DNA from 2 places in the Kribbella sp. VKM Ac-2566 genome. Region 2 is predicted to be linked to the other one. Evidence: riboswitches for the same ligand, from Rfam matches in the RefSeq annotation. Region 2 holds a riboswitch; the other holds the start of a gene.
The links. A riboswitch is a leader RNA that binds a small molecule or an ion and turns the genes downstream of it on or off. The one in region 2 is predicted to bind S-adenosylmethionine.

Region 1 (5,085 bases), on a different contig from region 2:
CAATCAGCCGCCCGCGACCGCCGGGATGATGGAGACCTGGCCGCCGTCCTTGATCGTGGTCTGCAGGCCGTCGGCGAAGCGTACGTCGTCGTCGTCGACGTACACGTTCACGAACCGGCGCAGCTCGCCCGAGTCGTCCAGTACGCGGCCCTTGATCCCCGGGTACGACGCGTCGAGCGAGTCGAGCACCTCGGTCAGGGTCGCGCCCTCGGCGGACACCTCGGACACGCCCTGGGTGTAGGGCCGCAGGATGGTCGGGACGCGAACGCTCACACTCACTGCAGGCCTGCCTTCACGAAGGCGTCGTACGACGCGGGGATGGTCACCTTGGGGCCGACCCGGTCGGCCACGGCGTCGAGCGTCTTCAGCCCGTCGCCGGAGTTGATGATGACGGTCTCGGCCTCGGGGTCGAGCTGCCCGGTCGCGATCAGCTTCTTCAGCGTCGCGACGGTCACACCACCCGCGGTCTCCGCGAAGATGCCCTCGGTCCGGGCCAGCAACTGGATGCCCTCGACGACCTCTTCGTCGCTGACGTCCTCGATCGCGCCACCGGTACGGCGGGCGACGTCCAGGACATAGGGCCCGTCGGCCGGGTTGCCGATCGCCAGCGACTTCGCGATCGTGTCCGGCTTCACCGGCTTGACCACGTCGTGGCCGTCGCGGAACGCCTGCGCGACGGGCGAGCAGCCGGTCGCCTGCGCGCCGTAGATCTTGTAGTCGGTGGCGTCGACGAGGCCGAGCTTGCCGAGCTCGGTGAAGCCCTTGTCGATCTTGGTCAGCTGCGAGCCGGACGCGACCGGGATCACGACCTGCTGCGGGATCCGCCAGCCGAGCTGCTCGGCGATCTCGAAGGCGAGGGTCTTGGAGCCTTCGGAGTAGTACGGGCGCACGTTCACGTTCACGAACGCCCAGCCTTCCTCCTCACCGGCGATCTCGGAGGCCAGCTTGTTCACGTCGTCGTAGTTGCCCTCGACGGCGACCAGCGTCCCGCCGTACACGGCAGTGGTGATCACCTTCGGGCGCTCGAGGTCGTGCGGGATGAACACGACCGAGCGGATGCCGGCCCGGGCCGCGGCCGCGGCGACCGCGTTGGCCAGGTTGCCGGTGGAGGGGCAGGCGAAGACCTTCATGCCGAGCTCGCGGGTGGCGCTCAACGCCGATGCAACCACCCGGTCCTTGAAGGAGTGGGTCGGGTTGCCGGAGTCGTCCTTCACCCAGAGCTTCCTGAGCCCGAGCTCGCGGGCCAGGTTCTGCGCGTCGACGAGCCGGGTGTAGCCGGGCTCGGTGTTCGGGAAGCTGGCCACGTCGACGGGGACGGGCAGCAGCGGCTGGTACCGCCAGATGTTCTTGGGTCCGGCCTCGATCTGCTCACGGGTGATGGTCGGGTACTCGTATCCGACCTCGAGCGGACCGAAGCACTCCATACAGGCGTAGAACGGGCCGAGCGGCGACTTCGCCCCACAGGCGCGACAGCTCAGGTGCGTACCGTTGCCGAAGGCACCTTCACGGATCGTGTGGGTGGCGGCGGTCAGGCTCATGAGTGAGGTTCCCCTCTCATCTTCCCCGCGAACACCGGATCTCGGCGGCGGGACGGATTTGGCACCGTTCCACCGCGAGACGCCCCGGGCGGGGGCTCGACGGGGAGGGTTGCCGGGACTTCAACGGGCCGTTTCCCTCAGTCCCTCTGGATGAGCTCCCCCGAGATTACCCAATCGGGTCCATATTGTGTCTTGTGATCCCACCATCCGAGACACGCGATCTCAGCTGCGGCGCTCCAGGAAGCGCATCACCGGAGTCGCCGCGATCCCGTGCAGGACCACGCTCAGGATCACCGTGAACCCCAGTGTCGCCCACAGCCACGGCAGCTCGTCCCGGAAGTGCGCTCCGGTCGCGGCGAGGTAGTAGACCGACGACACACCCCGGACGCCGAACGCCGAGATCGCCCAGCGCTCGGACCGGCGCAACCCCGATCGCGCGAGCGACAGCCACCCGAGCAGCGGACGCACTACCACAACCAGCAGTACGCCGACTGCCGCGCCAGTCAACGTGAGCGGCTCCAGGAGCCCCGCCGTGACCGCGGCACCGAGCAGGAGCAGGACTCCCCACGTGAGGATGTGCTCGAGCTCGCCGATGAAGTCGTGCAGCTCCCCGTGGAACTCGTGCTTGCTCTCCACCGACCGCAGAGTAAGTGCAGCGACGAACACGGCGATGAACCCGTAGCCGTGCAGCACCTGCGTGAGCCCGTAGACGCCCAGCGTCATGGCCAGCGCGAGCACCGGCTCCCGCGACTCGGACAGCCGCAAGCTCCGAGCGGGAGCCGAGAAGGTCATCCGCCCGAGCAACCAGCCGGCACCGAAGCCGATGGCGACACCGATCACGGCCTTCCCGACCACGTCCCAGGCGACCCACTGCCACGGCGAGAAGCTCTTGGTCGCGATGAACACCGCCAGGTAGACGAACGGCGCCGCGAGCCCGTCGTTCAGCCCAGCCTCGGACGTCAGGGCGAACCGCACCTCGTCGTCCTCGTCGAGCTCGGCGTCCTCGCCGGTCGTCGGCCCATCCACCTGTACGTCGGACGCGAGCACCGGGTCTGTCGGCGCCAGGACCGCTGCTACGAGGAGCGCGGTAGCCGGAGCCAACCCGAGCAACCACCCGACTCCGGTCAGCGCTGCGATCCCCGCCGGCATCGCGACGAACAACAACCGCCAGGTCACCGTCCAGGTGAAGAGATTGATCGGCCGGTCGATTGCCAGGCCGACGCCCATCAGCGCGACGATCACGGTCAGCGCCGCCAGATGCTTGGTCAGCGTGGGCTCGGCGATCGGGCTCAGGTGGGTGCGATCCACGGCCGGCCCGAGCAGCATCCCGGCACCGATGAACGCGATCGGCGCGGAGACGGCGTACCGGCGTAAGAGACGCGGAAGAACGGCGCCGAGGAGCAACGCCAGACCTGCCACCAGGTACAGACCGTCCCCGTCGATCGTCATTGTGCCGATCCGGTGCCCAGTGTCACCTCAAGCGATGCGTTGCTCCCGGGGTGTGAGTGGGCAGCGCCTTGCGGGGGCCGTAGCGCGGGTGGCCGATGCCGGCGAGCTCGAGGAGGCGCTGGACGCGGAAGCGGTGGCCGCGGTACGGCTCGATCAGCTCGGCGCAGCCGTCGTCGTCGAGTTCCTCGCCGATCAGCGCGTACGACACGTTCCGCGACACGTGATAGTCCGCGAACGAGAACGCGTCCGCGTCCCCGTGAGCGCGCTGCCGTACCTCGGCCGCCGTCCACACCCCGACCCCGGGCAGCGACCGCAACCGCCGCTCGATCTCGTCGGAGTCGCTCAGCTCGAGCGTCCGCTCCAGCGCCTTCGCCCGCGTCGCCGCCGTGATGACAACCCGCGACCGTCTGCCCTCGACACCCGCTCGCAGCCACTGCCACGACGGGATCTGCCGCCACTCCTCGGGCGCCGGCGGCACCATCATCTGCCGTCCGTCCGGAGGCGTCGGGCCCGGCGCAGGCTCGCCGTACTCACGCAGCAGCAGCCGCCACGCCCGGAACGCCTCCTTGCCGGTCACCACCTGCTCGATCCCGGCCGCCGCCATCGCCTCGAACACCGCCCGAGTCCGCGGCACACGCACATCCGGGAACCGCCGCGCCGCGTCCACCAGCGCCCGATGCTCCGGCAGCGGCTCGAACCCGTCCCAGCTGTCGCGCTCCCCCAGCAACTCCGGCACGCCGTCGAGCGCCCACTCCGACCCCGGCCCCCAAGCCTCCGCCTCGACAAACCCGGCGTACGGCGTCAACCGCAACAACACCGCCCCGTCCGGAGTCCGCGTAGCCCGCCACACCGTCCGCCGCGCCGCGTCGAACACGTACGCCGGATCCCCAGGCCCCTTACGCAACCCCCCGATCACCGAATGCGGATCCACCACCCGCCCAGGACGCCAAACCCGCACCACCGAACTCACCGCCCCAGTCTGACCCACACCGCCGACAACCAGATCAGCGGATGTCCTGAGAATTGAGACATTAGGACATCGGCTCGATACTGAGCCATGACCGGCTGGCAGTGGGTGAAGTTGGTGGGGAACTTTGTGAATCTGTCCACGGTTGCCGGGGCGGTGGTGGGGGTTCTGGGGCGGGCTTCGTTCAGTCGGGGGCCTCGGGGGTTGTTCTTCGCGAACGGGTACAAGCTCGGGTTTCCGGTCGCGGGGGCGTTCACGATCGGGAATGTCGTGCTGAGCAAGCACGAGCGGGTGTACTTCGACAACCCGGCGCTCCTCCGGCACGAGGAGCGGCATTCGTGGCAGTACTTCTGGCTGATCGGCCTGCCGATGCTCCCGCTGTACGTCGTGGGCGTGGTCGTCTCGTTCCTGCTCACCGGTGACCCGGCGTCGCGCAACCCGTTCGAACGGCTCGCCGATCTGAAGGAGGGCGGGTACGTCGAGCGCCCGGTCCAGCCGATCGGCAAGACCGTGACGCAGGCGTTCAGCGGGCTGAGATCGCGTCCGAAAGGGCCGTGAGGACGGTCACCACACCACTCGGGTCGTCGACGACGATGTCCGCGGCCTCGATCAGCTCGGTCGCGTTCGAGGACCGCGTAGCGAGCAGTACGCCGCGTAGTCCGGCGTCCCGCTGCTCCTGGATCGCCCGGTACGCCGCAAGGTCGCCCAGGTCGTCCCCGGCGTACAGGATCGACCGCGCGCCGGTGGATTCGATCAGGCGGCGGAGCGCGATGCCCTTGTCGATGCCGGGCGGCCGTAGTTCGAGCACGAGGTTGCCCGGCTCCAGCCTCAGCCCGGCCTCCTGAGCCAGCGCTCTCAACGGCGCCCGCAGCAGTTCAAGGGCCCGGACCGGATCCTCCAGCCGACGCGTGTGCACAGCCAGCGAGCTGTCCTTGTCCTCCACGAACGCATCCGGTACGCCGACCTCGCGCAGCAGCCCCGGCAACCGGTCCCGCGCCGTCGCGACGCCCTCCGGCACCGGGTCGCTCGTCACCTTGCCCGTCGCCGCGTCCCAGCGCTCCAGCCCGTAGTGCCCGAGTACGACGAGATTGCCCAGCCCCGGGTAACCGCTCACACCGGACAGCTCGGTGG
Region 2 (5,085 bases):
CGGGCGTAGCGAGGGGACCGGGACGGCGTCGCTGTCGGGTGGGCGGCTGATGCTGCACAGGGTCGGCACACCGCAGTCCGAGGACGAGCTGGTGCTGAGCTTCCCGGGCCAGGACCAGTACTTCATCACACCTGAGGTGTCCGACGACGACCGCTACCTGGTGGTCCACATCACCGAGGGGACCGACCCGAGCACGCGGCTCTGGGTGTACCCGATCAGCTCGGACGGGCTGGGCGAGCCCGTGAAGGTCGTCGACGAGTTCATCGACGAGATCGCCTTCGTACGGATGTCCGGCGACCAGCTGGTATTGCGTACCGACCGGAACGCGTCCCGTGGCCGCGTGGTCCTTTCGACGCTTGACGGCGAATTCACCGACCTCATCCCGGAGGGAGAGTCGACACTGCAGGCAGTCCGCGGTACTGCGGACGGCCTGGCAACGCTGACACTCGTCGACGCACAGCCCGTGCTGACGCTCTACGCGTTGGACGGGTCCGGCCGGCGTGTGGTCGACGTACCTGGCGGGGGAGTGGTCGGCCTCAACGCCGGAGCGGAGTACGACGAGCTCTTCATCGGGCTGTCGACGACAACCGACCCCACGCTGTCGTACGCCGTTTCGACCGGGTCAGGCGACGTACGCGCACTGCCGGAGCTGGTCCGTGGCTCCGGCGGATTCACATCGCCGCAGGTCACCGTGACGCGCCGAATCGCTCCTGGCCGCGACGTGCCGTACTTCCTGATCACCCGGTCCGACCTGGACTTCGACGCGCCGCGTCCGACGCTCATGTGGGGGTACGGCGGATTCCGCATCCCGGTCGAGGCCGACTACCGTCCCGGCTGGCCGGCGTGGCTTGCTGCAGGCGGCGTACTGGTCATCACGAACCTGCGTGGCGGCGGTGAGTACGGGGCCGAGTGGCACGACGCGGGGCGGCTCAAGAACAAGCAGAACGTGTTCGACGACTTCATCGCGGTCGCTGAACACCTGCGGGACACCGGCGTGACCACACCGGAGCAGCTGGCCATTCACGGTCGCAGCAACGGCGGACTGCTCGTAGGCGCGGTCATGACGCAACGGCCGGACCTGTTCGGAGTCGCACTGCCCGGCGTGGGCGTCATGGACATGCTGCGGTTCCACCTGTTCACCGTCGGAGCGGCGTGGGCGTCCGACTTCGGTTTGCCGGACGATCCGGAGCAGTTCGAGGACCTGTTGGCGTACTCGCCGCTGCATCGCATCAGCGACGGTACGTCGTACCCGGCGACTCTCGTGGTCACCGGTGACCACGACGACCGGGTGGTTCCGTTGCACAGCCACAAGTTCATCGCGGCGCTGCAGCATGCCCAGTCCGGTCCGCGGCCTGTCTTGACCCGGGTCGAGGTCAACACCGGCCATGGCTTCGGAAAGCCCGCCGCGATGATCGCGGCGGAGTGGGCGGACCTACTGGCGTTCGCTGCTCACCACGTAGGTCTCGTACCTCCTGAGCAGTAGGAGGGCTGCTTCACCAGATGCGGGGCGCTTGGAGATCGCGGGGATCGTCAGCCGGCTGACAGCCGTGCGCGCTCTCCGTGTACTCCGTGCGCGGGCCACTCGTGGCGAGCGTGCGTACCGCGTCGACGAGCCGGTCCACGTGCTCACGGGTCGTCCCGAGGCCGAGGCTGGCACGGACCGCCGTACCGTGCTCGGGGGAGCCGGCCAGGAGGTGGCCGACCAGCGGGTGTGCACAGAACTTGCCGTCCCGGACACCGATGCCGTACTCCGCGCTCAGCGCCGCAGACACCAGCGTCGAGGTCAGACCGGCGATCGTGAAACAGACGGTGCCGACACGGTCCGCGTCCTCGCCGAAGATCGAGTACGTCGTGACGTTGTCGATCTGAGCAAGCCCGGCGCGCAAGCGGGCCAGCAGGCTGCGCTCGTGCTGCTCGATGGCGTCGCGGTGCTTGCTGATCGCGGCACACGCACTCGCCAGGGCAATGGCGCCGATGACGTTCGGGGAGCCGCCCTCGTGGCGGGCCGGGCCGGTCGTCCACACCACAGTGTCGCTCGTGACCGCGTGGGTCGCGCCGCCGCCGTGCAGGTACGGGTCGGCGGCGTCGAGCCAGTCGGAGCGGCCGATCAGCGCACCCGCGCCGTACGGCGCGTAGAGCTTGTGACCGGACAGGGCGACCCAGTCGACGTCCAGGGTGGCGATGTCGACCGGGCGGTGCGGGGCGAGCTGCGCGGCGTCCAGGCAGACGCGCGCGCCGTGTGCCTTGGCCACCTTGGCGATGTCGGCGATCGGGAAGATCTCGCCGGTGACGTTGGACGCGCCGGTGATCACCACGAGCCGCGGTGCCTCAGGCGCCTGGCGGAGCGCGTCGGCGACACGGGTCACGGCCTCGGCCGGGCTCGACGGCGCGGCCAGGCGAACGGTCCGCTCGGCCGGCCAGGGCAGCAGCGCCGCGTGGTGCTCGGACTCGAACACGATCACGGTCGCGTCCACCGGCACCGCGCGGGCCAGCAGGTTCAGGGCGTCGGTGGTCTGCCGGGTGAAGATCACCTGGTCGTCCGCACGGGCCCCGACGAACGCGTGCACCTCGGCGCGCGCCCGCTCGTACCACTGGGTGGTGATCCGCGAGGCGTACCCGTTGCCGCGGTGCACCGACGCGTACGACGGCAGCGCGGCCTCGACGCTGGCCCGGACGGACTCCAGACACGGCGCGCTCGCACCGTGGTCGAAGTTCGCGTAGTCGGTGACGCGGCCGTCGGCGAGCGGGACCAGGAGGTCCGAGCCGACCGTGGCCGGGATGCTGCCGGTCGCGAGCCGGGCGATCGCCGGCCGCGGGGTCGTCGTACTGGCCGGCTCGAGAATGGACAGGATCGACATGATGCTGCTCCCAGGGAAGTCCGCACTTGCCGAACGGGGTATCCGCACGGCCTGGTCTTCACCCGGGGCACCCCACCGCGGAGGAGGGTTGCCGGCCAGCTAGCCGGGGCTTGTCGCTGACACTCATGACCTGCCGAGAACGGTAACGAACGGGATACGGGCACCGCCAGTGCCTATCTCATGTGATGAGATGGCCGAACACATCGTGGGACAACGTGAGGAATTCGATGACCTGGAGAGCACCTGCCGTCGAGCGACCGGACGGCTCGCTGACCGCACCCGAAGCGGAACTGCTGCACGGCTACCTGCAGTTCTACCGCACCACACTGCTCTTCAAGTGCGCGGGGCTGACCGCCGAGCAGTTGGCCGAACGGCCGTCACCGCCGTCCAACCTGTCGCTGCTGGGCCTGATCAGGCATCTCACGAAGGTCGAGCGGATCTGGTTCCGCATCCACTTCGCCGACGAGCCCGCCGAGCCGCTGTTCGCACCGGAGCTCGGCAAGGACGCGGACTTCGAGTTGATCGACCCTGCTGACGCGCAGGCGGCGTACGACGGTCTGATCGCCGAGTGGAAGCTCTCTGACGACGCTGCCTCCGGTCACTCGCTGGACGACCGCTTCACGTTCAACGGCACGGAGTCGACGCTGCGGATGATCTACATCCACCTGATCGGCGAATACGGCCGCCACTGTGGTCACGCCGACCTCTTGCGGGAGCAACTCGACGGCACCACAGGCGCGTAACACGACCTGCCGCACCCCTAGGCTGCCGCCGTGCCGTTCACCCTCGCCCACCCTGCGGCCGTGCTCCCGCTGTTCCGCCGGCCCTTCGTGGCGTCAGCTCTGGTGGCCGGTGCGGTGGCGCCTGACCTGCTGTACGTCGACCCGATCTACCGGATCGCCACGCGGCAGATCAACGGCAACTTCACGCTGACCCTCACCCACGAGTTCACCTCTGCTTTGTGGCTGGACCCGTTGCTGGCAGTGCTGCTGCTTGCTGCCTTCAACGTGGGCCTCAAGCGGCCCCTGATTGCTCTCGCACCACCTCTGCTCGCCAGTCGGCTGGAGACCTTTCGCCGGCCGTTCCGCATCCCAAGCGTCGCTGTCGTGCTCTGGACGGTCGTATCAGCCGTGGTGGGAGCGGTCACTCACGTCGTCTGGGACTCGTTCACCCACGGTGACGGCTACTTCGTCCGCCAGTTCCCCGGGTTCTTTCGGGCTCAGGTGACAGGAGCGTGGGACGTCAACCGCATCCTCCAGTACGTCAGCACAGGGGGCGGCTGCCTCGTCCTCGCGGTGTGGCTCTATCGCTGGTACCGCCGTACGGCACCGCAGCCTGTCGACGAGCGCATGCCGACCTGGATGCGATACCTCGTCTACGTCGCGGCCATCGGTCTGGCGGTCGGAGGAGCGGTCATGGAACTCGGCAGGGTCGACGGCGGGTTCGGCGGCGAAATCGGCGTACGCACGGTGCTCACTGGCCTCATGTCCGGCGGTCTGATCGCTGTGGGTGCGTACGTCGTTGTGTGGCACCTGGAGCGATTGCGACGGCGTACACACGTTCCGTGACGCTACGGATGGGGCAGCGTGACCGGCGTGTGACACATGGGACTCAAGGGGTAGTCGGGGTAGCCTGATCGATATGGCGACCCGCACGTCTTCCCCGGCGCGGGCGCAGAAGTCGGCAGCTAAACGGCCGAGCACGGCCCGTTCGGCTGCCGGTGGACGCTCCCGTCCGTCAGGCGCCCAGAAGCGTGGGCAGAGCACGAAGCGCGGCGGTGGATCCACCGCCGCGCGGACCAGCACGCCCAAAAACAGCGGACCGGGCCCGTTCGCGGCCGCCATGCTCGCGCTCTGCCGCGGGGTGGTGAAGATCTGGATCGGGATCGCGCACCTGCTCGGCGGCATGGTGCGGGGGATCGGCCACAGCGCCCGTGACCTGGAGCCGGAGCATCGCCGTGACGGTGCCGGCCTGTTCCTGATCGGCCTGGCGGTCGTCGTGGCCGCCGCGATCTGGTGGGATCTCCCGGGCTCGGTCGGCGACGGCGTACGGACGGTGGTCGGCGGCAGCATCGGCATGCTCGGCTGGGCCCTGCCGCTGATGCTGGTGGTCATCGCGATCCGCACGCTGCGTCACCCCGACCGCAACGGCCCAGCCGGCCGTCAGGTCATCGGGTGGACCGCGGTGAGCCTCGGCGTACTGGGCCTGATCCACATCGCCAACGGCC

Region 1: it holds a riboswitch for S-adenosylmethionine, as region 2 does, so the genes downstream of both, thrC (threonine synthase) here and EV647_RS03780 (aminotransferase class V-fold PLP-dependent enzyme) in region 2, are expected to answer to the same signal.

What each region holds. Positions count from the first base shown of each region.
Region 1 covers NZ_SODT01000009.1:1,137,269-1,142,353, reverse strand. The annotation lists gene EV647_RS16965 (ubiquitin-like small modifier protein 1) at 4-279, opposite strand; gene thrC (threonine synthase) at 276-1,538, opposite strand; SAM riboswitch class I at 1,552-1,695, opposite strand; gene EV647_RS16955 (sodium:proton antiporter) at 1,761-2,987, opposite strand; gene EV647_RS16950 (DNA-3-methyladenine glycosylase) at 3,010-3,957, opposite strand; gene EV647_RS16945 (hypothetical protein) at 4,072-4,512, shown strand; gene otsB (trehalose-phosphatase) at 4,478-5,085, opposite strand, start outside.
Region 2 covers NZ_SODT01000008.1:152,395-157,479, reverse strand. The annotation lists gene EV647_RS03785 (prolyl oligopeptidase family protein) at 1-1,483, shown strand, start outside; gene EV647_RS03780 (aminotransferase class V-fold PLP-dependent enzyme) at 1,494-2,858, opposite strand; SAM riboswitch class IV at 2,876-2,989, opposite strand; gene EV647_RS03775 (DinB family protein) at 3,086-3,601, shown strand; gene EV647_RS03770 (DUF4184 family protein) at 3,632-4,426, shown strand; gene EV647_RS03765 (DNA translocase FtsK) at 4,500-5,085, shown strand, end outside.